Regions from separate parts of the Streptomyces sp. Ag109_O5-10 genome, predicted to be linked through region 2. Evidence: riboswitches for the same ligand, from Rfam matches in the RefSeq annotation. Region 2 holds a riboswitch; the other holds the start of a gene.

Region 1 (10,872 bases), 3.1 Mb from region 2:
GGACCCGCCCCGAGGTCCCGGAGCCACTCGAAGGCCTCGTGCTGCGCCTGCTCGCCAAGGACCCGCAGCACCGCCCGGCGTCCGCGCAGGAGGTCTACGAGGACCTGGCGGCGCTCCTGCCCGCGCGCGGGACGCCGTCCGGATCGCCCCTGGACCCCACGCGACCCTTCCTGCGCCCGCACGCCCCCTGGCCCGACCGGGCGCGGACCCCGGCACCGCAGCCCGCCACCCCCGTGGCCGCGGTACCCGACAAGCCGGATGTCGCCGCCGCCGTCGACGAGGTCAAGCGGCTGCTCGGGGAGGGGCGCATCACCCAGGCCGTCGACATCCTGGGTGCGATCCTGCCCGCCGCCGCCGACCAGCACGGTGAGCGCTCCACGGTCGTCCGCACGCTGCGCAAGCAGTACGCGGCCACGCTGATGGACGACGGGCAGTACCGGCGCGCACTGCCCGAACTGCGCCGGCTCGCCGACGAACGCGCCGCCGAGGCGGGCCAGGCCGACCCGCAGGCCCTGCGCTTCCGCTACGAGACCGCCCAGTGCCTGGAACAGCTCGGCGAACCGGCGGCGGCGCTCGCGGAGTACCGGGCGCTGCTGCCGTACTACGAGAACCAGTACGTGGCCGGCGACCCGCAGCTCGCGCACGAGGTGCGCCGCCGGATCGGGCATCTGCTGCTCGCGCTCGGCGACCGGCCGGCCGCCCACGACACGCTCACCCGGCTGCTGTTCGACGTCGAACGGCTGCACGGGCCCGGCCACCCGCTGGCCGGCGAGGTACGGCGGACGCTGCACTGGCTGGGGCAGATGCGCGGCTAGTTCCCGAGCAGTGCATACTGCACCTGCTTTTCGCACAACCTGTCGCACAGCAATGAGGCAGGCAAAGACACAAGTAAGAACACAGGGGTGGGTTCCGGCATGTCCAGCCATCGGCAGTCGAAGAAGCGCAGATACATCACCTGGGGCGTCGCCGGTGCCGCGGTCGCCGCCGGGGCCGGGATCGCCGCGCAGACCTCCATGGCGGCCACCACCTGGCCCGCCCAGAAGACGTTCACCGGCCGCGCGTTCGACACCTGCGCCGCGCCCTCCGCCACCGTGATGAAGGCCTGGAACACCGGCTTCTACGGCGCCGCCGCCGTCTACATCGGCGGCAAGAACCGCGGCTGCGCCCAGCCCAACCTCACCGCCTCCTGGGTCAAGTCGGTCTCCGCGATGGGCTGGAAGCTCATCCCGCTCTACGTCGGCGCCCAGCCGTCCTGCGGATCCGGCGGCTCGGTGAAGATCAGCGCGTCCACCGCGGCCTCCGTCGGCAAGTCCGAGGCCGACGACGCCGTGGCCAAGGCCGCCGCGCTCGGCATGAAGGCCGGCAGCCCGATCTACCTCGACATGGAGGCGTACGACACGACGAACACGTCGTGCAACAACGCCGTGCTGACCTATGTCCGCGCCTTCGACAAGGAGCTGCGCGCCAAGACCTACCGCGCCGGCTACTACGGCTTCACCAGCTCCAGCGCCAAGGCGATCGCCAACGCCACCGACAAGACCGACCTGCCGGGCAACCTCTGGTACGCGCTGTGGGACAAGCAGAACACCACGACCGCGGACTGGCCGTTCGGCGCGTCCCAGTACACCGGGCACAGCCGGGCCCACCAGTACTTGGTGAACAGCAAGGAGACGCGCGGCGGTCACACGATCACCGTGGACCGTGACGCGTGGGACGCCCCGGTGGCGATCACGGGCTGAGCGGGATCCGCACGGGATCAGTACCGCAAACCCTTCCGGAGGGTGGTGCGGCGGTGCCGGAAGTGCGCGTGAATCGTTGGTCGAATGGGTTGGCCAGAGCTTGCCCACTGCCTACCATCGATCACCGCAAGACTTTGTGCACCGTCGCACAATCTCCTCGGGAGGCACCCTTGCACCGCCGCCGTCGCACCGCGCTCCTCCTCTCCGCCGCGATCGCCGCCGCGGCCCCCTTCCTGACCGCCTGCGGAAGCGACGCGCACCCGGGCGCGGCGGCCGTCGTCGGCGGCCAGCGGATCACCGTCTCGCAGCTGGAGAACCGGGTGAACGAGGTGCGCCGGGCGCAGCGCGCCGCGGTGCCGGACCACACGCAGTACCAGCAGGTCCTCGCCTCCACCAGCAGCCTCACCCGGGACACCCTGTACAACATGGTGCTCGACAAGGTGCTGCACCGGGCCGCCCGGGACGCGGGAGTCGGCGTCACCCGCGCCGAGGTCGAGCAGATGCGCTCCGGCCTCGAACAGCAGGCCGGCGGTTCCGCGGCGCTGCAGACGGCCTGGCTGCAGAAGTACGGCATCGCCCCCCAGCGGCTGGACGACAACCTCCGCTTCCAGGTGGAGGCCAAGAAGCTCGCCGAGGCGCTCGGCACCGACACCTCTCAGCCCGCCTTCTGGAAGGCCCTGGCCAACGCCTCCCAGGAACTCCACGTCGACCTCAACCCGCGCTACGGCGCCTGGGACGTCCAGAAGAGCAGCAGGGTGGACGCCAAGACCCCGTGGGTACGGGAGATCACCTCGGGCGGCACTCAGGTGTCGGCCTAGGGCCGGCGCCGGTGTCGGCTGGAGGCGGGCCCGGGCCGTCGGTGCGGTGACCTCCACCGCGGTCATACGATCACTTGACCGCCCCCACCCTGTGGACAAACCGCGAGGTGGGCGGCGGCGGTGCGTTACGTTCGGAGCGTGAACACCACCAGGCCCGAACCCACCACGCCGGACCCCTCTCCCACGGCCGCCGACCCCGGCCGGGTCGTCCTGCTCACCACCAGCCACCGGGTCGCCCCCGGCCTGCTGTCCTGGCCCGCCTGGCAGGCACTGCGCGCGGCGGACCGCGTGCTGTGCGCGGACGGCGCGCATCCGCAGCTGCCGTATCTGCGGGAGGCCGGGACCGCCGTGGACGAGGCCGCCCCCACCGCCGAGGAGCTGGTCGACGCCTGCGCCGGCGGCCGGACCGTGGTGGTCGTGGCGACGGGCGAGGGCGAGCCGGCCCTCACGGACGGGCTGGCCCGCCTGGCCGGCTCGGGCCGGGTCCGGATGCCCGAGCTGGAGCTCCTCCCGGCCTCCTACGACCTGCCCGGCGCCCGTCTCCTCGACCTCGTCCAGGTCATGGACCGGATCCGCGCGGAGTGCCCCTGGTCGTCCCGGCAGACCCACCGCGGCCTCGCGAAGTACGGCATCGAGGAGGCCTACGAACTCGTCGAGGCGATCGAGGAGGGCGACCGCGACGAGCTGCGCGAGGAACTGGGCGACGTGCTCCTCCAGGTCGTCTTCCACGCGCGGATCGCCCAGGAGGACCCGGACGCCCCCTTCTCGATCGACGACGTCGCGGGGGGCATCGTCGCCAAGCTCATCCACCGTCACCCGCACGTCTTCGGCGACGAGACCGCGTCGACGCCGGAGGAGGTCAAGGAGCACTGGCTGCGGACCAAGGCGGTGGAGAAGCGGCGCGAGTCGGTGACGGACGGGATACCCCTCGCCCAGCCGGGCCTCGCACTGGCGGCGAAGCTGGCCTCGCGGGTGCGCACCGCGGGTCTCCGGGTGCCGCTGCCGCAGGCACCGGGCATCGGCTACGAACTGCTCGCGCTGGCGGCCCGCGCCGAGGCCGACGGCGTCGACCCGGAGGCAGCACTGCGCGCGGCGGCCCGGGCCTACCGGGACGCGGTGCGGGCGGCGGAGGGAGTGGCGAAGTGAGCGCCGCCCCCTCCCTGTTCACCTGGGAGTTCGCCGCCGACCCCTACCCCGCCTACGCCTGGCTGCGGGAGCACGAGCCGGTGCGGCGGACCCGGCTGCCCAGCGGGGTGGAGGCCTGGCTGGTCACGCGGTACGCCGATGCCAAGCAGACCCTCGCCGACCCCCGTCTGTCCAAGAACCCCGCGCATCACGACGAGCCCGCGCACGCCAAGGGGAAGACCGGCATCCCCGGTGAGCGCAAGGCCGAGCTGATGACGCACCTGCTGAACATCGACCCGCCGGACCACACCCGGCTGCGCCGGCTGGTGAGCAAGGCGTTCACTCCGCGGCGGGTGGCCGAGTTCGCGCCGCGGGTGCGGGAGCTGGCCGACCGGCTCATCGACGGGTTCGCGGAGCGGGGCGAGGCCGACCTCATCCACGAGTTCGCCTTCCCGCTCCCCATCTACGCCATCTGCGACCTGCTCGGCGTGCCGCCCGAGGACCAGGACGACTTCCGGGACTGGGCGGGGATGATGATCCGGCACGGGGGCGGGCCGCGGGGCGGGGTCGCGCGGTCCGTGAAGAAGATGCGCGGATATCTGGCCGAGCTGATCCACCGGAAGCGGGAGGCGCTGCCCGCCGAGGCCGGTCCCGGCGAGGACCTCATCTCGGGGCTCATCCGGGCCTCGGACCACGGTGAGCACCTCACCGAGAACGAGGCCGCTGCCATGGCCTTCATCCTGTTGTTCGCGGGTTTCGAGACCACCGTCAACCTGATCGGCAACGGCACGTACGCGCTGCTCACCCACCCCGGTCAGCGGGCCCGGCTGCAGGAGTCCCTGGCCGCCGGCGAGCGCGGGGTGCTGGAGACCGGTGTCGAGGAACTGCTCCGCTACGACGGGCCGGTGGAGCTGGCCACCTGGCGGTTCGCCACCGAGCCGGTCACGATCGGCGGGCAGCACATCGCGCCCGGCGACCCGGTCCTGGTCGTCCTGGCCGCGGCGGACCGGGACCCGGAGCGGTTCGCGGAGCCGGACACCCTCGACCTCGCCCGGCGGGACAACCAGCACCTCGGATACGGCCACGGCATCCACTACTGCCTCGGCGCCCCGCTCGCCCGCCTGGAGGGCCAGACCGCGCTCGCCGGCCTCCTCACCCGCCTTCCGGACCTGCGACTCGCCGTCGACGAGAAGGAGTTGCGGTGGCGTGGCGGACTCATCATGCGCGGACTGCGCACCCTCCCCGTCGAGTTCACGCCCACCGGTCGGTGAACCCGCGCCGGTCGGTGAACCCTCGCCCGGCCCTCGGCGAGCCTTCACCGGGGCCACTACCGGCCCGTTCGGGCAGAAGGTGACCAGCGTTCAAGTCTGTGATCTTCACGTGATCTACGCGGCATTAACTTGTGACAAGCGATCGTCTGCCTATACGTTCACCCATCAGCGCGGCGCCCTTGCGGGACCCGCCGCGCCGGTCACCGCTGTCGCTCGAAAGGTTTCCGCATGCTCTCCGGGAACGGTCGTCACCGTCGCCCCCGCCAGGCTCCGGCACTCCTCGTCGCGGCCGGGGTGACCGGCTCCGCCATCGCCCTCCCGCTCCTCGGAGCGGCGAGCGCCAACGCGGCGGACGGCTCCACCTGGGACCACGTGGCCGAGTGCGAGAGCGGCGGCTCCTGGAGCGCCGACAACGGCACCGGCTACTACGGCGGCCTCCAGATCTCCCTGGAGGACTGGAGCAAGTACGGGGGCCTGGATTACGCCTCCACGCCCGACCAGGCCAGCCGTTCGCAGCAGATAGCGGTCGCCGAGAAGATGCTCGCCGACCAGGGCACCAAAGCCTGGCGGACCTGCGCCCTGCTCGCCGGCCTCTCGTCCGACGACGCCTCGGTGAACGTCGACACGGGACTCGGCGACTCGAGTGGTTCGTCCGGTTCCTCCGACTCGTCGGACTCGTCCGCCGGACTGTCCGACTCGTCCTCTTCCTCTGGTTCTTCCGGTTCCTCCGGTTCGGACTCCTCTTCGGACGCCATGGACTCCGGGAGTGACTCCGCCACTCCCTCTCCGGGTGCAAGCGTCGGGGGTGACTCCAAGACCGACCCTTCCGGCAAATCCAGCACGACGGACAAGTCGGAATCCGCCGACTCCGACTCCGACTCCGGCTCCGGCGCGTCGAAGGCCAGCGAGAGTCCCGTCGTCTCCGGGGCCGACCACTCGGACAAATCGTGGCAGACCGGCGGGTCTTGGAGTCTGGTCGACACGGGAGCCCTCAGTGGCGGCGGCAAGCACCGCGGCGGCTCGGCGGACGAAAACGTGACAAACGGTCAGGCTGCCGCATCCTCCGGCCGGCACGCCTCCGGTGGCGGCGGCACCTACACCGTCCGTGACGGCGACACTCTGGCCTCCATCGCCGACTCCCTTGATCTCGACGGCGGATGGCGTGCGCTCTACGACGCCAACAAGGCCGACATCGGCTCCGACGCGAATGCCATCACCCCCGGTCAGACCCTGAAACTCGGCACCGAATAGGACGAAACGCGGCGGGAGTTGACAACCCGCTTCGAGTTGAATGTCCGTTTTGGTGAAAGTGTGGGATGAGTCTCAGAAGCCCTGATCATCTTTGAAATTCGCCTGACGGCCTGTCTACGGTCGAGGCCGCTCGTCACCACGAGCCCCGGCCGTCGCAACGCCGAGTCCTGCCAGCGGCCGTCCGGGAACAGTCGTCGCGTCATGCGCCGTAGGCAGGAGCGGGGGACCCAAGGTAAGTGCCGGGACCGGTGGTTGAGACCGCCGATCCGGCTCGGGGTGAAGCCGCGCACCGACACACGGGTGTGCGGCCGGGCAACTCAACCGGCCCGAACCCGACAGCTCACCTCGCAGGCGTCGGTGAGGGGATCGATCCATGCTGTTCTCGGGCAAGGGCAAGCACCGTCGTCCGTCCAAGGCCGTCCGCGCCATCGCTGTCGCCGGTGTCACCGGCGTCGCCGTCGCGGCCCCGCTGATGGCGGCCGGCAGCGCCTCCGCCGCCACCGCCTCCGAGTGGGACGCCGTCGCGCAGTGCGAGTCCGGCGGCAACTGGGCCATCAACACCGGCAACGGCTACTACGGCGGTCTGCAGTTCTCCGCCTCGACCTGGGCCGCGTACGGCGGCACTCAGTACGCCGCGCAGGCCAACCAGGCCACCAAGGCGCAGCAGATCCAGATCGCCGAGAAGGTCCTCGGCGCCCAGGGCAAGGGCGCCTGGCCGGTCTGCGGCACGGGCCTGTCCGGTGCCACCTACACCGGCGGCAGCGCCGGTTCCTCCAGCTCCTCGTCGAGCGGCAGCGCCGGCACGAGCACCCGCTCGACCGACACCCAGGCCGCCTCCCGCTCCGCCGAGCGCCCGGCCGCCAAGAAGACCGTCACCACCCCGACCGGCAAGAAGGTCAAGAAGGGCGACGGCGAGTACAAGGTCGTCAAGGGCGACACCCTCAGCTCGATCGCCGAGAAGCACAAGGTCAAGGGCGGCTGGCAGGCGCTGTTCAAGCTGAACAAGGACATCGTCGAGGACGCCGACTTCATCTACCCGGGCCAGCAGCTGCACCTGAAGTAGGGCACCTGACGCAGCCCGCCGGGCGGCCGCCGGAAGTACTGAGCGGTCCCCAGCCGAACCACAGCTCCCCCACAGCCGTGGTCCCCATAGTGGAGAGCATGTGAGGGCCACCCCCGTCCCCCACGGACCCCGCTCCGGTGCGTTTTCCCCCGAACGCACCGGAGCGGGGTTTCTTTTTGCCCCCGCCGCGCCGCCGCCCCACCGTCCGGCGTCCCGTCGTCCCCCTCTTGACCCGCTCTTCTCCCGTTCTTCATCGGGACCCCCTTTGTTCCGCGCATGAACAATGAGTACCGTCTGTGTGTCCACGGGCCGGTCGGTCGTGCCGGCCGACGGCCCCGGGACGGTTAGGCTCTAGTCGCAAGGCTGAGCAAGGGCCGACGAGGCCCGCGTGCGCCCCGCACAACCAGCGTCACATCCCAAGAAGGAGATGCTCGTGCCGTCCATCGACGTCGTCGTAGCCCGGGAAATCCTGGACTCCCGAGGCAACCCCACGGTCGAGGTCGAGGTCGGCCTCGACGACGGCAGCACGGGTCGTGCCGCCGTCCCGTCCGGCGCCTCCACCGGTGCCTTCGAGGCCATCGAGCTCCGTGACGGCGACCCCAACCGCTACCAGGGCAAGGGCGTCGAGAAGGCCGTCCTCGCCGTCATCGAGCAGATCGGCCCGGAGCTGGTCGGCTACGACGCCACCGAGCAGCGCCTGATCGACCAGGCGATGTTCGACCTGGACGCCACCGACAACAAGGGCTCGCTCGGCGCCAACGCCATCCTCGGCGTCTCCCTCGCCGTCGCGCACGCCGCCTCCGAGGCGTCCGACCTGCCGCTGTTCCGCTACCTCGGCGGCCCGAACGCGCACCTGCTGCCCGTCCCGATGATGAACATCCTCAACGGCGGCTCGCACGCGGACTCCAACGTCGACATCCAGGAGTTCATGATCGCCCCGATCGGCGCGGAGTCCTTCTCCGAGGCGCTGCGCTGGGGTGCCGAGGTCTACCACACCCTCAAGAAGGTCCTGAAGAGCAAGGGCCTGGCCACCGGTCTCGGTGACGAGGGCGGCTTCGCCCCGAACCTGGAGTCGAACCGCGCCGCGCTCGACCTCATCCTGGAGGCCATCAAGCAGGCAGGTTACGTCCCCGGCGAGCAGATCGCGCTCGCGCTCGACGTCGCCGCGTCCGAGTTCTACAAGGACGGCAAGTACGAGTTCGAGGGCAAGTCCCGCTCGGCCGCCGAGATGACCGAGTACTACGAGGAGCTCGTCGCCGCCTACCCGCTGGTCTCCATCGAGGACCCGCTGTTCGAGGACGACTGGGCGGGCTGGAAGGTCCTCACCGACAAGCTCGGCGACAAGGTGCAGATCGTCGGCGACGACCTGTTCGTCACCAACCCGGAGCGCCTGGCCCGCGGCATCGAGGAGGGCACCGCCAACGCCCTGCTGGTGAAGGTGAACCAGATCGGTTCGCTGACCGAGACCCTGGACGCCGTCGAGCTCGCCCAGCGCAACGGCTTCAAGTGCATGATGTCGCACCGCTCCGGCGAGACCGAGGACGTCACCATCGCCGACCTCGCCGTCGCCACCAACTGCGGCCAGATCAAGACCGGCGCCCCGGCCCGCTCCGAGCGCGTCGCCAAGTACAACCAGCTGCTGCGCATCGAGGAGATCCTCGACGACGCGGCGGTGTACGCGGGCCGCAGCGCCTTCCCGCGCTTCAAAGGCTGAGCCCGCTAGAGGGTAAGGCTTAGCCAGTCGTACGTACGTCCCCGTACCCGGTCCCGTACCGTGTCCGGGGACGTACGCACGTATCAGGGCGACCAGGGAGGCGGGGACATGGCCGTGAGGGACCGGGACCGGTTCTCCACCGCGACCAGGCTCAAGCTGCTCGGCGAGCAGACGGCGGCCCGGGTCTACCGCTCCCAGACCAGGCGCCAGGCCCGCCGCTCCCGGCTCACCGGCCGCGCCGCGCTGCTCGCGATCGTGCTGTGCACGATGGTCGTCGCGCTCGCCTACCCGATGCGGCAGTACGTCTCCCAGCGCGCCGAGATCTCGGACCTCGAACGGCAGCAGCAGCAGGCCCGGCAGCGGGTCGAGCAGCTGCGGGACCTCAAGGCGCGGTGGCAGGACGACGCGTACGCCGAGCAGCAGATCCGCGAACGGCTGCACTATGTGCTGCCGGGCGAGACCGGGTTCGTGGTGATCGACCCCGGTGCCGCCAAGCAGGCGCACGCCTACCTCGGGGCGGCCGACCGGCCCTGGTACGCGAACGTCTGGGACGGCGTCGACAAGTCCGACGCGTCCGACCAGTGAACCGACAGAAAGCCACGCAGAACACAGTCATGCACACGCCTCCGCCCTCCACCCCGCGCACCGAGCCGACCGACGCGGACGTCGAGGCCTTCAAGCAGCAGCTCGGGCGGCCTCCGCGCGGGCTGCGGGCGATCGCGCACCGGTGCCCGTGCGGGCAGCCGGACGTCGTGGAGACCGCGCCGCGGCTGCCGGACGGGACGCCGTTCCCGACGCTGTACTACCTGACGTGCCCGAAGGCCGCCTCCGCGATCGGGACCCTGGAGGCCAACGGCGTCATGAAGGAGATGACAGCGCGGCTGGAGAGCGATCCGGAGCTGGCGGCGGCGTACCGGGCCGCGCACGAGGACTACATCCGGCGCCGGGACGAGATCGAGGAGCTGACGGGCTTTCCCAGCGCCGGGGGGATGCCGGACCGGGTGAAGTGCCTGCACGTGCTCGTGGCGCACTCCCTGGCCGCCGGGCCCGGCGTGAACCCGCTGGGCGACGAGGCGATCGCCATGCTGCCGGAGTGGTGGGCCAAGGGGGCGTGTGTGGTGCTCCCGGCCGAGCACTGACCGCCGGACAGGTCGCCCGCCCCGGGGGCTCCGCCCCCGGACCCCCGGACCTCCGGGTCCCTCGCCCACCCACCACCCGACTCGGTCGATTGAACAGGTACCGCCCCGACCGGGTCGGTTGAATGGGTGCCGCCCCTGCTCGGCCGACACGGCTCGGCTGGGCCGGCCGAGCCTTCACGAACAGACAAGGAACCCACGCCATGCCCCGCGTCGCCGCCATCGATTGCGGAACCAACTCCATCCGGCTGCTCGTCGCCGACGCGGACCCGGAGACGGGCGAGCTCGTCGATCTGGACCGGCGGATGGTGATCGTGCGGCTCGGGCAGGGGGTGGACCGGACCGGGCGGCTGGCCCCGGAGGCGCTGCAGCGGACGTTCGCGGCCTGCCGGGAGTACGCGGCGGTCATCAAGGAGTACGGGGCGGAGCGGCTGCGGTTCGTGGCCACCTCGGCCTCCCGTGACGCCGAGAACCGGGACGAGTTCGTGCGCGGTGTGCTGGAGATCCTCGGTGTCGAGCCGGAGGTCATCAGCGGCGACCAGGAGGCCGAGTTCTCCTTCACCGGCGCCACCCGGGAGCTGAGCGGCCGCGAGGACCTCGCGAAGCCGTTCCTCGTCGTGGACATCGGCGGCGGCTCGACGGAGTTCGTCGTGGGCGACGCCCACGTGCGGGCCGCGCGGTCCGTGGACGTCGGGTGCGTGCGGATGACCGAGCGGCACCTCGTGCACGAGGGGCACGTCAGCGACCCGCCGACC
Region 2 (10,872 bases):
CGCCACGCCGACAGGTCCAGGTCGGCGACCGGGGTGGGCCTGCCGAAGACGCCCGCGTTGTTGTGCGCGACGTGCAGGCCGCCATGGCGCTCCACCGTGGTGCGCACCAGGCGTTCCATGTCCTCGGGCCGGGTGACGTCGGCGACGACGGCGGCGGCCGTGCCGCCGTCCGCTGCGACGAGCCGCGCGGTCTCCTCGACGGACTCCGGCCGGGCCCCGGCGGCGACCACGGTGGCACCCTCACGGGCGAAGGCCCTGGCGCTGGCGCGGCCGATACCGGCTCCGGCCCCGGTGACGACGACGACCTTGTCCTTGAAGCGGGCGGTCATGGGGGTACTCCTTCGCACCCGGCCGCCATCGGACGGCCGTAGTCAGTCGGCCGTAGTCAGTCGGAGGTCACCGGCAGGACGTCCGGCGAGAGCGCGCCTGCATGGGCGGTCGCGCTCGTCATGCGGCGGCGGTGGTGGCGCCGGCACAGCACCTCGTAGCCGACCTCCGCCGCGGGACTGCTCACGTCACCGACGACGACCTGCTCTCCCTCCACCACCATCTCGCCGCCTACCGTCCGGGCGTTGTGCGTGGCACGCGCCCCGCACCAGCACATCGCCTCCACCTGGAGCGTCTCCAGCCGGTCCGCCAGCTCGATCAGCCGCCGCGAGCCGGGGAAGAGCTTCGTGCGGAAGTCGGTGGTGATGCCGAAGGAGAAGACGTCGAGGCCCAAGTCGTCCACGACCCGCGCCAGTTGGTCGATCTGCTCGGGCTCCAGGAACTGTGCCTCGTCCACGATCAGGTAGTCGACCCTGCCGCCCTGCGAGACCCGGTCGACGACATGGGCGTACAGATCCATGCCCGGCACCGCCTCGACCGCGTCGGTCACCAGCCCGAGCCGCGACGAGAGCTTCCCCTCCCCCGCCCGGTCGTCCCGGGTGAAGATCAGACCCTGCAGCCCCCTCGCCGACCGGTTGTGCGCGATCTGCAGCGCCAGCGTCGACTTCCCGCAGTCCATCGTTCCGGAGAAGAACACCAGCTCGGGCATGGGGAGTTGAACACCTTTCGGTCAGTGGTGGGGACAGCGGGGGCAGGGTGTCAGGAGCGTACTTCGAGCAGCGGCACGAGCTGCTCGGCGGGAGTCATCGAGCCGTGGTTGCCGACCATCGCCGACTCCTTGGGCTCCCGCTCCGAGGCGATGATCAGGACGTCGTCGTGTGCGGCCGCGACCACGTCGCCGATCCGGGCGTACACCCGCTCCGCGAACCGGTCCTGCGGGCCGAACCAGCCGGCCGCGATCGCCTCGTCCCGGGAGGCCACCCAGAACTGCTCGCCGAGCACCTCGCGCCAGCAGGTCAGGACGTCGTTCGCGGCGCCGGGCACCGCGTAGACGTGCCGGGCCCTGCCCTCGCCGCCGAGCAGGGCGACGCCCGCCCTGAGCTCCCAGTCCTCGTCGAAGTCGATGCGGTGCTGTTCGTCGAACGGGATGTCGACCATGCCGTGGTCGGCGGTGACGTACAGAGCGCTGCGCGCCGGGAGTTGTTCGGCGAGCCGCTGCACCAGCCGGTCGACGTGCATGAGCTGGCCGCGCCAGGTGTCGGAGTCCACGCCGTAGCGGTGCCCGGCGCCGTCCAGTTCGGCGTAGTACGTGTAGACCAGGGAGCGGTCTCCGGCGGCGAGCTGCTCCGCCGCGAGGTCCATGCGCTCCTCGCCGGTCAGCCGCCCGTGAAACGTTCCGCCGCTGAGCGCGACCTTGGTGAGCGGGGTGTGCTCGAAGTGCGGGGAGGACACCTGGGCGGCGTGCACGCCGGCGTCCTGGGCCAGCTGGAAGACGGTGGGGTACGGCTGCCAGGCGACCGGGTCGGTCCAGGGCTGCCAGCGGAGCTGGTTCATCAGCTCCTGGGTCTGCGGGTTGCGGACGGTGTAGCCGGGCAGGCCGTGCGCGCCCGGCGGCAGGCCGGTGCCGACGGAGGCGAGGGAGGTCGCGGTGGTCGCCGGGTAGCCGGCGGTGAGGGGCCGTCCGGTGCCGCCGCGCGAGCTGCCGAGCAGCGAGGTGAGGAAGGGCGCCTCGTCCGGGTGCCCCTTGATCTGCTCCCATCCCAGACCGTCGATCAGGAAGACGCAGTTGCGGTCGGCGGGCGTCAGCTCCGTGATCGAGGCGGTCATTCCGGGTACGGCCATGCCCGCGGCCAGGGTGGGCAGCAGGTCGGCGAGGGAACCGCTGCCGTACTGGGGCAGCGGGGCGGATCCGAGGGCGAGGGGTTCGGGATGGTCCCAGGCGGCGTACGCCATCAGCGGGTGACGTCCGCGGTCGCCTCGGAGATGGCCTGCGCGAAGGCGAGCGCCTGGCGCACCGTCTCCGGGCCGTCCCCGGCCTCGCTGACCCGCAGGCTGAGGTCGTCCGCCGTGGAGTTGCCGGTGTAGCCGTGGTCCGCCTCGCAGTTGGGGTCGCCGCAGGCGGCGGGCTCCAGGTCGATGCGGGAGACGGCGCCCCAGCCGATGGTCAGCACGATCTCGCGGGGCAGGGTGCCCGGCGTGTACTGCTCCGGGTTAGCCACGACCCGGCTCACCACCACGGACGAGATCCGGCCGAGCTTGACCGACTCGGTGGAGGTGGTCGCGTACGGCGTCGGGGAGGTGCTGTCGGCGGCCTGCTCGTCGGTGTGGCTGACGATGAAGCGGTTGCCCGTGAGGACGAGCACGGTCACGTGCCGCCGCACCTCGTTCTGGTCGAACGTCGTCTCCTGGTGGACCAGGTACGACCGGATCGGCTCGCCGCCGATGGCGGCCTCCACCGCCTCGGCCACGAGGGCCGGGTAGTAGCCGCTGCGCTCGATCGCGACACGCAGCCCCTGGGTCGTCGTACTGGTCTTGGCCATGGCGTCCATCCTAATCCGTGGGCAAGGGGACCCGGGCCAGTCGTGCGCGGCCGCGTCCGGCGCCACCGTGGTCGCTCGCGGCGCCGTCGAACGGCGCCGGAGCGTGCGGGCGTTCGTGCCGACGGGCGGGCGGGTCAGTAGGCGGGCAGGGTGCGCGGGCCCAGATCGTCGCGGGCCGGCGGTGGGGCGAGACGCACGGTGGCGCCCAGCACGCTCACGCCCTGCCGGGCGACCACGACCGGTTCCAGGGTGACCGCGACGACCTCGGGGTGGTCGTCCACCAGCCGGGAGACCCTGAGCAGCAGCTCCTCCAGGGCGGGCGTGTCGACGGGGGCCGAGCCGCGCCAGCCGAACAGCAGGGGCGCGGTCCGGATCGAGCGCACCAGTGAGGTGGCGTCCCGGTCGGTGACCGGAACCAGCCGGTGCGCCATGTCCCCGAGCAGCTGCGAGGCGGCCCCGGCGAGGCCGAAGGACACCACGGCTCCGGCGGCGGGGTCGATCACGGCCCGTACGACGGTGTCCACGCCCCGGGGCGCCAGCCGCTGCACCACCGGCCGCAGCTCCTCGGGCGGCCCGAACAGCTCGCGCAACTCGTCGTACGCCCGGCGCAGTTGCTCCTCGTCCGCCAGGTCGAGCCGCACACCGCCCAGGTCGGCGCGGTGCCGCAGGTGGGGGGCGGTCGCCTTGAGGGCGACGGGGTAGCCGAGGGCGCGGGCGGCGTCGACGGCGGCATCGGGAGTGGGGGCGGCCAGGGCACGGTGCACGTCGATGCCGTACCTGCCGAGGAGCCGGCAGGTCTCCTCGGCGCCGATGGTGAGCCCCTGGCCGCGTTCGAGCAGCCCTCCGATCAGCTCGGCGGCGCCCCGCTCGTCGATGTCGTCGTACTCGGGCACCTTCCCGGGATCGGCGGCCTCCCGCTGCCACTGCGCGTACTTCACCGCCTCGGCCAGCGCCCGAACGGCCCGCTCGGCGGCGGGGTAGGCGGGGATGAGCCGGGAATGGGGGCGGGGGGTCCGGGAGGTCTCGGGGATCTCGGGGGCGAAGGGCTTCGGAGACCGCGGCGGCGCGACCGACGGCCCCACCGCTTCCGCGGCCCGTGCGCTCTCCCCGGCCTTCGCGATCCCCGCGTGCTCCGCGGCCTCCGTGGTCTTCGCGATCTCCACCGCTTCAGCGATCTCCGCGGGCTCCGCGGCCTGCACCGCTTGCGCGGCCTCCGCGGTGGGCAGGCGTTCCGCAGGGCGGAACGGGTGGGCACCGCCACCAGTGCCGGGTGCCGGTGCACCCCCACCAGTGCCGGGTGCCGGTGCACCCCCGTGCGGTGCGGTACGGCCCGCGGCCGAAAGCGCCTCCGCAAGCCCTCCGAGTTCCACGTGCACCACGAGAACCGGCTTGCCCGGAACCTCTTCGGCCGCCGACCTGAGCGCCTCCCCCAGCTCCGCGTCCCCCACCGCCCCCTCCCCGATCGTCGGGATGGCCGTGACGACCACCGCGTCGCACGAGTCGTCGGCCAGCGCCCGCGACAGCGCCCGGTGGAAGTCCGCGGCACTCGCCCGCGTCGTCAGGTCCAGCGGCCGGGCCGGCCGCAGCCCCTCGGCCAGGCACCGGTCGTACGTCAGCAGCCCGAGCGACTCGGAGTTGCCGAGGATCGCCACCCGCGGCCCCGCCGGCAGCGGCTGCCTGGCGAGCAGCAGCCCCGCGTCGACCAGTTCGGTGATCGTGTCGACGCGGATCACCCCGGCCTGCCTGAGCAGCGCGGACACCGTGGCGCGCGGCAGCCGCGTCGCCCGGACCGCGTGGCCCGGCGGCGCCTGCCCCGAGCCCTGCACCACGACGAGCGGCTTCGCCGCCCCCGTCCGCCGCGCGAGGCGGGTGAACTTGCGCGGGTTGCCGATGGACTCCAGGTACATGAGGACGACGTCCGTCTCGGGGTCGTCGTACCAGTACTGCAGGACGTCGTTGCCGGAGACGTCCGCGCGGTTGCCGGAGGAGACGAAGGTGGAGACGCCGGTGGTGCCGGTGACGCCGCCGCCGCGCCGGTGCAGCCGGGAGAGCAGGGCGATGCCGATGGCACCGGACTGGGCGAACAGGCCGATGCGGCCGGGGCGGGGCATCTCGGGTGCGAGAGAGGCGTTCAGCCGGACGCCGTCCGCGGTGTTGATGATGCCGAAGGCGTTGGGGCCGATGATGCGCATGCCGTAGGTGCGGGCCTGCCGGACGAGCGCGCGCTGGCGCTCGCGGCCGTCGGGGCCGCTCTCCGCGTAGCCCGCGGCGAGGACGACGAGTCCCTGGACGCCGTGCTCGCCGCACTCGGTGACGACCTCGGGGACGTGCTCGGCGGGAACCGCGACCACCGCGAGGTCGACGGGCCCGTCGATGTCCCGCACGGAGCGGTGCGCCGGCACCCCGTCGACCTCCTTGAGGTCGTCGGGGAAGGCCCGGTTCACGGCGTGCAGGCGGCCGGTGAAGCCGGCGTCCCGCACGTTGCCCAGGACGCTGCGGCCGACCCCGCCGGGTGTGCGGCCGACGCCGATCACGGCCACGGACCCCGGTGCCAGCAGCCGTCGTACCGAACGGGCCTCCGCGCGCTGCTCGCGGGCGCGCTGCACGGCGAGGGAGCGGTCGGTGGGCTTCAGGTCGAACTCCAGGCGGACGACACCGTCCTCGAAGCTGCGCTTCTGGGTGTAGCCCGCGTCCATGAACACCTTGATCATCTTGGTGTTGGCGGGCAGCACCTCGGCGGCGAAGCGGCGGATCCCGCGCTCGCGCGCGACGGCCGCGATGTGCTCGAGGAGGGCGGAGGCGACGCCCCGGCCCTGGTGGGCGTCCTGGACGAGGAAGGCGACTTCGGCCTCGTCGGCGGGGGCGGAGGCGGGCGTCCCGTCGGCGCCAATGCGGTCATAGCGTACGGTTGCGATGAACTCGCCGCCGACGGTGGCCGCGAGTCCCACCCTGTCCACAAAGTCGTGGTGCGTGAAGCGGTGGACGTCCTTGGCGGAGAGCCTGGGGTAGGGCGCGAAGAAGCGGTAGTACTTCGACTCGTCCGAGACCTGCTCGTAGAAGCTGACCAGGCGCTCGGCGTCATCGACGGTGATGGGCCGGACGCGCGCGGTACCCCCGTCGCGCAGCACCACGTCAGCCTCCCAGTGGGACGGGTACTCGTGCCGGTCCTGCGGGTCCGCCGGGGTCTGCATGGGCCCCAGAGTACGGCTCGCGTCCGACAACGGCGCGAGGCAGTCTGTGGAGGACGGACGTCGGACCGAGGCCGCGGTCCGACGACACACCCGAAGGGGCCCACGCCCCCTCCGGGCATGCTTCACGATATGGGAAACTGGTCTAGACAACCCTGAACACCGAAGGGCAGCATCACATGGCTGAGCGCCGCGTCAACGTCGGCTGGGCCGAGGGCCTCCACGCCCGCCCCGCTTCCATCTTCGTCCGGGCCGCCACGGCCGCAGGTATCCCGGTGACGATCGCCAAGGCCGACGGCAACCCCGTCAACGCGGCCTCCATGCTGGCTGTCCTGGGGCTGGGCGCCCAGGGCGGCGAGGAGATCGTCCTCGCCTCCGACGCCGAGGGCGCGGACGCCGCCCTCGACCGCCTGGCCAAGCTGGTCGCCGAGGGCCTCGAGGAGCTCCCCGAGACCGTCTGAGCGACCCGCGCCCGCACGTCCGGGGCCGCGCCACTCCCATGGGGGGTCGGCGCGGCCCCGCCGTTTCCCCGCCGCCCATACGGAACCGCACCCGGATTTACGACGATCCCGCCCGGGAGTTCACGGAAACCCGGCACCCGACTTTACCGCGAGCATACGGAACGAGCGCGCCCGCGAATTTCCGGCACGCTCGAATTCGGGCAGCGGAAATACGCCCCGCCGAATAACACCTCTTTGTATACGGCGCGCGTGTTAATGCCGCAGGCCCGACATGTTTACGGGATGTTGCGAAGTCCTCACACCGTTCGCCCGTTCGGTGGCGCCGGGAAATCGCAGCCGGTGGGAGACCGTCGAGCGTTCGGTGTGCAGGGCCGTGATCGCCCGGGCGCGGTCGCCGTCCCCCCGCGCCACCGCGTCCACGATGGCGCCGTGCTCGGCCCAGGACTCCACGGGGTTGGCGGGCGTCTCCACGGTGTACATCCAGGCGATCTTGTGGCGCAGCTGGGTGAGCGTCGAGGTCAGGGCGTGGCTGCCGGAGGCCTGCGCGAGGGTCTCGTGGAACCAGCCGCCGAGGGAGCGCAGGTCCTCGCTGTTGCCCCGCCGGGCCCGCTCCTGCCCCAGCCTGACCAGCCCGCGCAGCACCTTGAGGTGGGCCTCGGTGCGGCGCTGGGCGGCCCGGGAGGCGCCGAGCGGCTCCAGGAGCATGCGCATCTCCAGCAGGTCGGCGGCCTCCTGCTCGGTCGGTTCGGCCACGCACGCGCCCGCGTGCCGACGCGTCACCACGAAGCCCTCGGCCTCCAGGGTGCGCAGGGCCTCACGGACGGGGACGCGCGAGACCCCGTAACGACGGGCCAGGAGTTCCTCGGTGAGCCGGCTGCCCCGCTCGTAGACACCCGCGACGATGTCGTCCCGGATCGCCGTGCATACCGAGTGCGCCGGAATACGCATGTCCGACCTCCGCCTTAATCCCACTGAAACGCCGCCGAGTGGCGTCCGTTCCGTGACTCTATTGCAATGAGCGGGAATTTCCGAAGGGGGGCCGGAATCCAGGGATATATTTTGGACAGGAGTGGCACGAAAACGACGAAAGCCCCGGCACATGGCCGGGGCTCCGGAAGATCTCACGGGTTGCTTCCGCAGTGCTCTCCCCGGTTCGCCTCGGTGGTCGACTGCCGGCGCGCTGGGGGGTTGCTCGCGCGGTTCCCCGCGCCCCTGAAGGGGCGCTGTGCGTGACGCCCCTGCAAGGGGCGCGGGGACCCTCGCGAGCACCCACGACGCACCCGTACCCCTCGCACACGGCGCAACCACGTCGGCCTCGGCGCGACGCCTCCGTCAGACGCTGACGCCGTGCTTGCGGAGGTAGGCGACCGGGTCGACGTCGGAGCCGTACTCGGGGGTCGTGCGGGCCTCGAAGTGGAGGTGGGGACCGGTCGTGTTGCCGGTCGCACCGGAGAGGCCGATCTGCTGGCCCGGGGTGACCTGCTGCCCCACCGAGACGCCGATGGACGAGAGGTGACCGTACTGGGTGTACATGCCGTCGGCCATCTTGATGACGATCTCGTTGCCGTACGCCCCGCCCCAGCCGGTGGAGACGACCGTGCCGGTGCCGACCGCGTGCACGGCCGTGCCGCTCGCGGCGTGGAAGTCGATACCGGTGTGGGCGCCGGAGGACCACAGGGAGCCGCCGGTCTTGTAGCCGGTGGAGACGTAGGAGTCGCTGATCGGCGCGACGAAGGTGTTGAGGCGCTTGCGCTCGGCCTCGCGGGCGGCGCGTGCCTTGGCCGCGCGCTCCTTCTCGGCCTGCTCCGCGGCCTTCTTCCGGGCGGCCTCCTCGGCCGCCTTGCGCTCGGCGACCGCCTTCTGGGCGGCGGCCTGGGCGTCGATCTGCTCGGCGACGGAGTCGCTGATCGTGATGACCGGGGTGAGGCCGGTCTGCTCCACGGAGTTCTCGGCGGCGAGCGCCGGGGCGGCGGAGACGGTGCCGATGACACCCGTGGTGGTGAGGGCCGCGATACCGGCGGCCTGCGCGGTGGTGCGCTTCACCCGGCCGGGACGACGGTGCTTCCCGGAGGCGCACATGAACGCCATGTAGAGGCTGGTCCTTTCCTTCCCTCTCGCCTACCGGGTTAGCTGACGGGTTCGGAGCAGGAAGGTCTCCTACGGGCCCCCTCGCGACACGCGCGGGCGCCCGATTCACCCCAGGGACTGCGTGGGTCCCCGGCTCCCCTGGCTCGCGCCGTACGGGGACTCGGCGATGGCTGTCCGGTGCCGCGGACGCGGCGCGATGCCTGACGGACAGCCCGGAAGAACCTACGAGGGCCTGCCTTCAATGCTCAAACGGATCACCGTTTTTGTCGCGCATCCCACAGGGCAGACAGGCAACCTCCGCCCCAATTCGGACATTCCAGAGCCCTGGTGACCGGGTGGTCACCAGGGCTCCGCACGCGCGCGTGCCGCTACTCGGCGGCGACGACCGTGACTTCGCCGATCCCGAGCGCCTCCACGGGCTCCTTGATCTGCGCCGCGTCCCCGACGAGGACCGTCACCAGACGGTCCACCGGGAAGGCGTTCACGACCGCCGCGGTGGCCTCCACGGTGCCGGTAGCGGCCAGTTGCCGGTACAGCGTGGCCTGGAAGTCGTCGGGCAGGTACTGCTCGACCTGGTCGGCCAGGGTGCCCGCGACGGCCGCCGCCGTCTCGTACTTGAGCGGCGCCACCCCGACGAGGTTCTGCACGGCCACGTCACGCTCGGCGTCCGTGAGGCCCCCGGCCGCGAGCGTGCGCAGCACCGTCCACAGGTCCGACAGGGCCGGGCCGGTGTTCGGGGTGTCCACGGAGCCGCTGATGGCGAGCATCGAGGCGCCGGTGCCGTCGGGGGCGGACCGCAGGACCTGCCCGAAGGAACGGACGCCGTAGGTGTAGCCCTTCTCCTCGCGCAGGACGCGGTCCAGGCGGGAGGTGAGGGTGCCGCCCAGGCAGTAGGTGCCGAGCACCTGGGCGGGCCAGACCCGGTCGTGCCGGTCGGGGCCGACGCGGCCGATGAGCAGCTGGGTCTGGACGGCGCCGGGGCGGTCCACGATGACGACCCGGCCGGTGTCGTCGGCCGTCACCGCCGGGACCGGGCGGGGCTGCGCGGTGGAGCCGCGCCAGGCGCCCAGGGTCTCGCCGAGCAGCTCGTCCAGGTCGATGCCGGTCAGGTCGCCGACGACGACCGCGGTGGCCGTGGCGGGACGCACGTGCCGGTCGTAGAAGGCGCGGACGGCGGCCGCGTCGATCTTCTCGACGGTGTCCTCGGTGCCCTGGCGCGGCCGGGACATCCGTGCGGTAGACGGGAACAGCTCCTTGTAGAGCTCCTTGGCGGCGCGGCGGCTGGGGTTGGCCAGCTCGTGCGGGATCTCGTCGAGGCGGTTGCGGACCAGCCGCTCGACCTCGCTCTCGGCGAAGGCGGGCGCCCGCAGGGCGTCGGAGAGCAGCCCGAGCCCCTTGGCGAGCCGGGAGGCTGGGACCTCCAGGCTGATCCGGACGCCGGGGTGGTCGGCGTGCGCGTCGAGGGTGGCGCCGGCCCGCTCCAGCTCGGCGGCGTACTCCTCGGCGGAGTGCTTGTCGGTGCCCTCGGAGAAGGCCCGCGCCATGATGGTGGCGACGCCGTCCAGGCCGGCCGGCTCGGCGTCCAGGGGCGCGTCCAGGAGCACCTCGACGGCGACGACCTGCTGGCCGGGGCGGTGGCAGCGCAGCACGGTCAGGCCGTTGTCCAGGGTGCCGCGCTCGGGGGCCGGGAAGGCCCAGGGCTTTGCCTCGCCCGGCTGCGGCTGGGGGTGGAAGTCCATGGTGGCGAGCTCGGTCACTTGGCCGTCTCCTCGTTGTTGTCGCCGGCTTCTACCGTGGCCTCGGCCTCGGGGTCCTCGGGTACGTCGGCGTCCTCGACCGTCTCCGGGGACTTCGGTTCGTAGACGAGTACCGCGCGGTTGTCGGGCCGCAGACGGGCCTTGGCGACCTCCTGGACCTCTTCCGGGGTGATCTGGAGGACGCGCTCGACGGCGGTCAGGGCGAGCTGCGGGTCGCCGAACAGGACGGCGAAGCGGCACAGTTCGTCCGCGCGGCCGGCGACGGTGCCCAGCCGGTCCAGCCACTCGCGCTCCAGCTGGGCCTGGGCGCGCTCCATCTCCTCGGGCGTCGGGCCCTGTTCGGCGAACCGGGCGAGCTCCTCGTCGATGGCGGCCTCAATGACCGGTACCTCGACGTCACCGGAGGTCTTCACGTCCAGCCAGCCGAGCGAGGGCGCCCCGGCGAGCCGCAGCAGGCCGAAGCCGGCCGCTACGGCGGTACGGTCGCGCCGTACCAGGCGGTTGTAGAGGC

The links. Region 2 has a riboswitch for cyclic di-AMP ahead of BLW82_RS11215 (M23 family metallopeptidase). Riboswitches for the same ligand answer to the same signal wherever they lie in the genome.
Region 1: another riboswitch for cyclic di-AMP. It lies ahead of BLW82_RS25260 (LysM peptidoglycan-binding domain-containing protein); the one in region 2 lies ahead of BLW82_RS11215 (M23 family metallopeptidase).

The regions. Positions count from the first base shown of each region.
Region 1 covers NZ_FNTQ01000001.1:5,501,330-5,512,201, forward strand. The annotation lists gene BLW82_RS25230 (serine/threonine-protein kinase) at 1-815, shown strand, start outside; gene BLW82_RS25235 (glycoside hydrolase domain-containing protein) at 915-1,739, shown strand; gene BLW82_RS25240 (SurA N-terminal domain-containing protein) at 1,910-2,557, shown strand; gene BLW82_RS25245 (nucleoside triphosphate pyrophosphohydrolase) at 2,696-3,703, shown strand; gene BLW82_RS25250 (cytochrome P450 family protein) at 3,700-4,953, shown strand; gene BLW82_RS25255 (LysM peptidoglycan-binding domain-containing protein) at 5,182-6,204, shown strand; cyclic di-AMP (ydaO/yuaA leader) riboswitch at 6,399-6,573, shown strand; gene BLW82_RS25260 (LysM peptidoglycan-binding domain-containing protein) at 6,578-7,267, shown strand; gene eno (phosphopyruvate hydratase) at 7,695-8,981, shown strand; gene BLW82_RS25270 (FtsB family cell division protein) at 9,090-9,566, shown strand; gene BLW82_RS25275 (DUF501 domain-containing protein) at 9,596-10,120, shown strand; gene BLW82_RS25280 (Ppx/GppA phosphatase family protein) at 10,321-10,872, shown strand, end outside.
Region 2 covers NZ_FNTQ01000001.1:2,434,036-2,444,907, forward strand. The annotation lists gene BLW82_RS11175 (SDR family NAD(P)-dependent oxidoreductase) at 1-329, opposite strand, end outside; gene BLW82_RS11180 (thymidine kinase) at 386-1,036, opposite strand; gene BLW82_RS11185 (alkaline phosphatase family protein) at 1,087-2,280, opposite strand; gene BLW82_RS11190 (DUF5998 family protein) at 2,280-2,876, opposite strand; gene BLW82_RS11195 (bifunctional acetate--CoA ligase family protein/GNAT family N-acetyltransferase) at 3,002-6,058, opposite strand; gene BLW82_RS11205 (HPr family phosphocarrier protein) at 6,235-6,516, shown strand; gene BLW82_RS11210 (GntR family transcriptional regulator) at 6,769-7,464, opposite strand; gene BLW82_RS11215 (M23 family metallopeptidase) at 7,849-8,604, opposite strand; cyclic di-AMP (ydaO/yuaA leader) riboswitch at 8,617-8,780, opposite strand; gene BLW82_RS11220 (M16 family metallopeptidase) at 8,973-10,361, opposite strand; gene BLW82_RS11225 (M16 family metallopeptidase) at 10,358-10,872, opposite strand, start outside.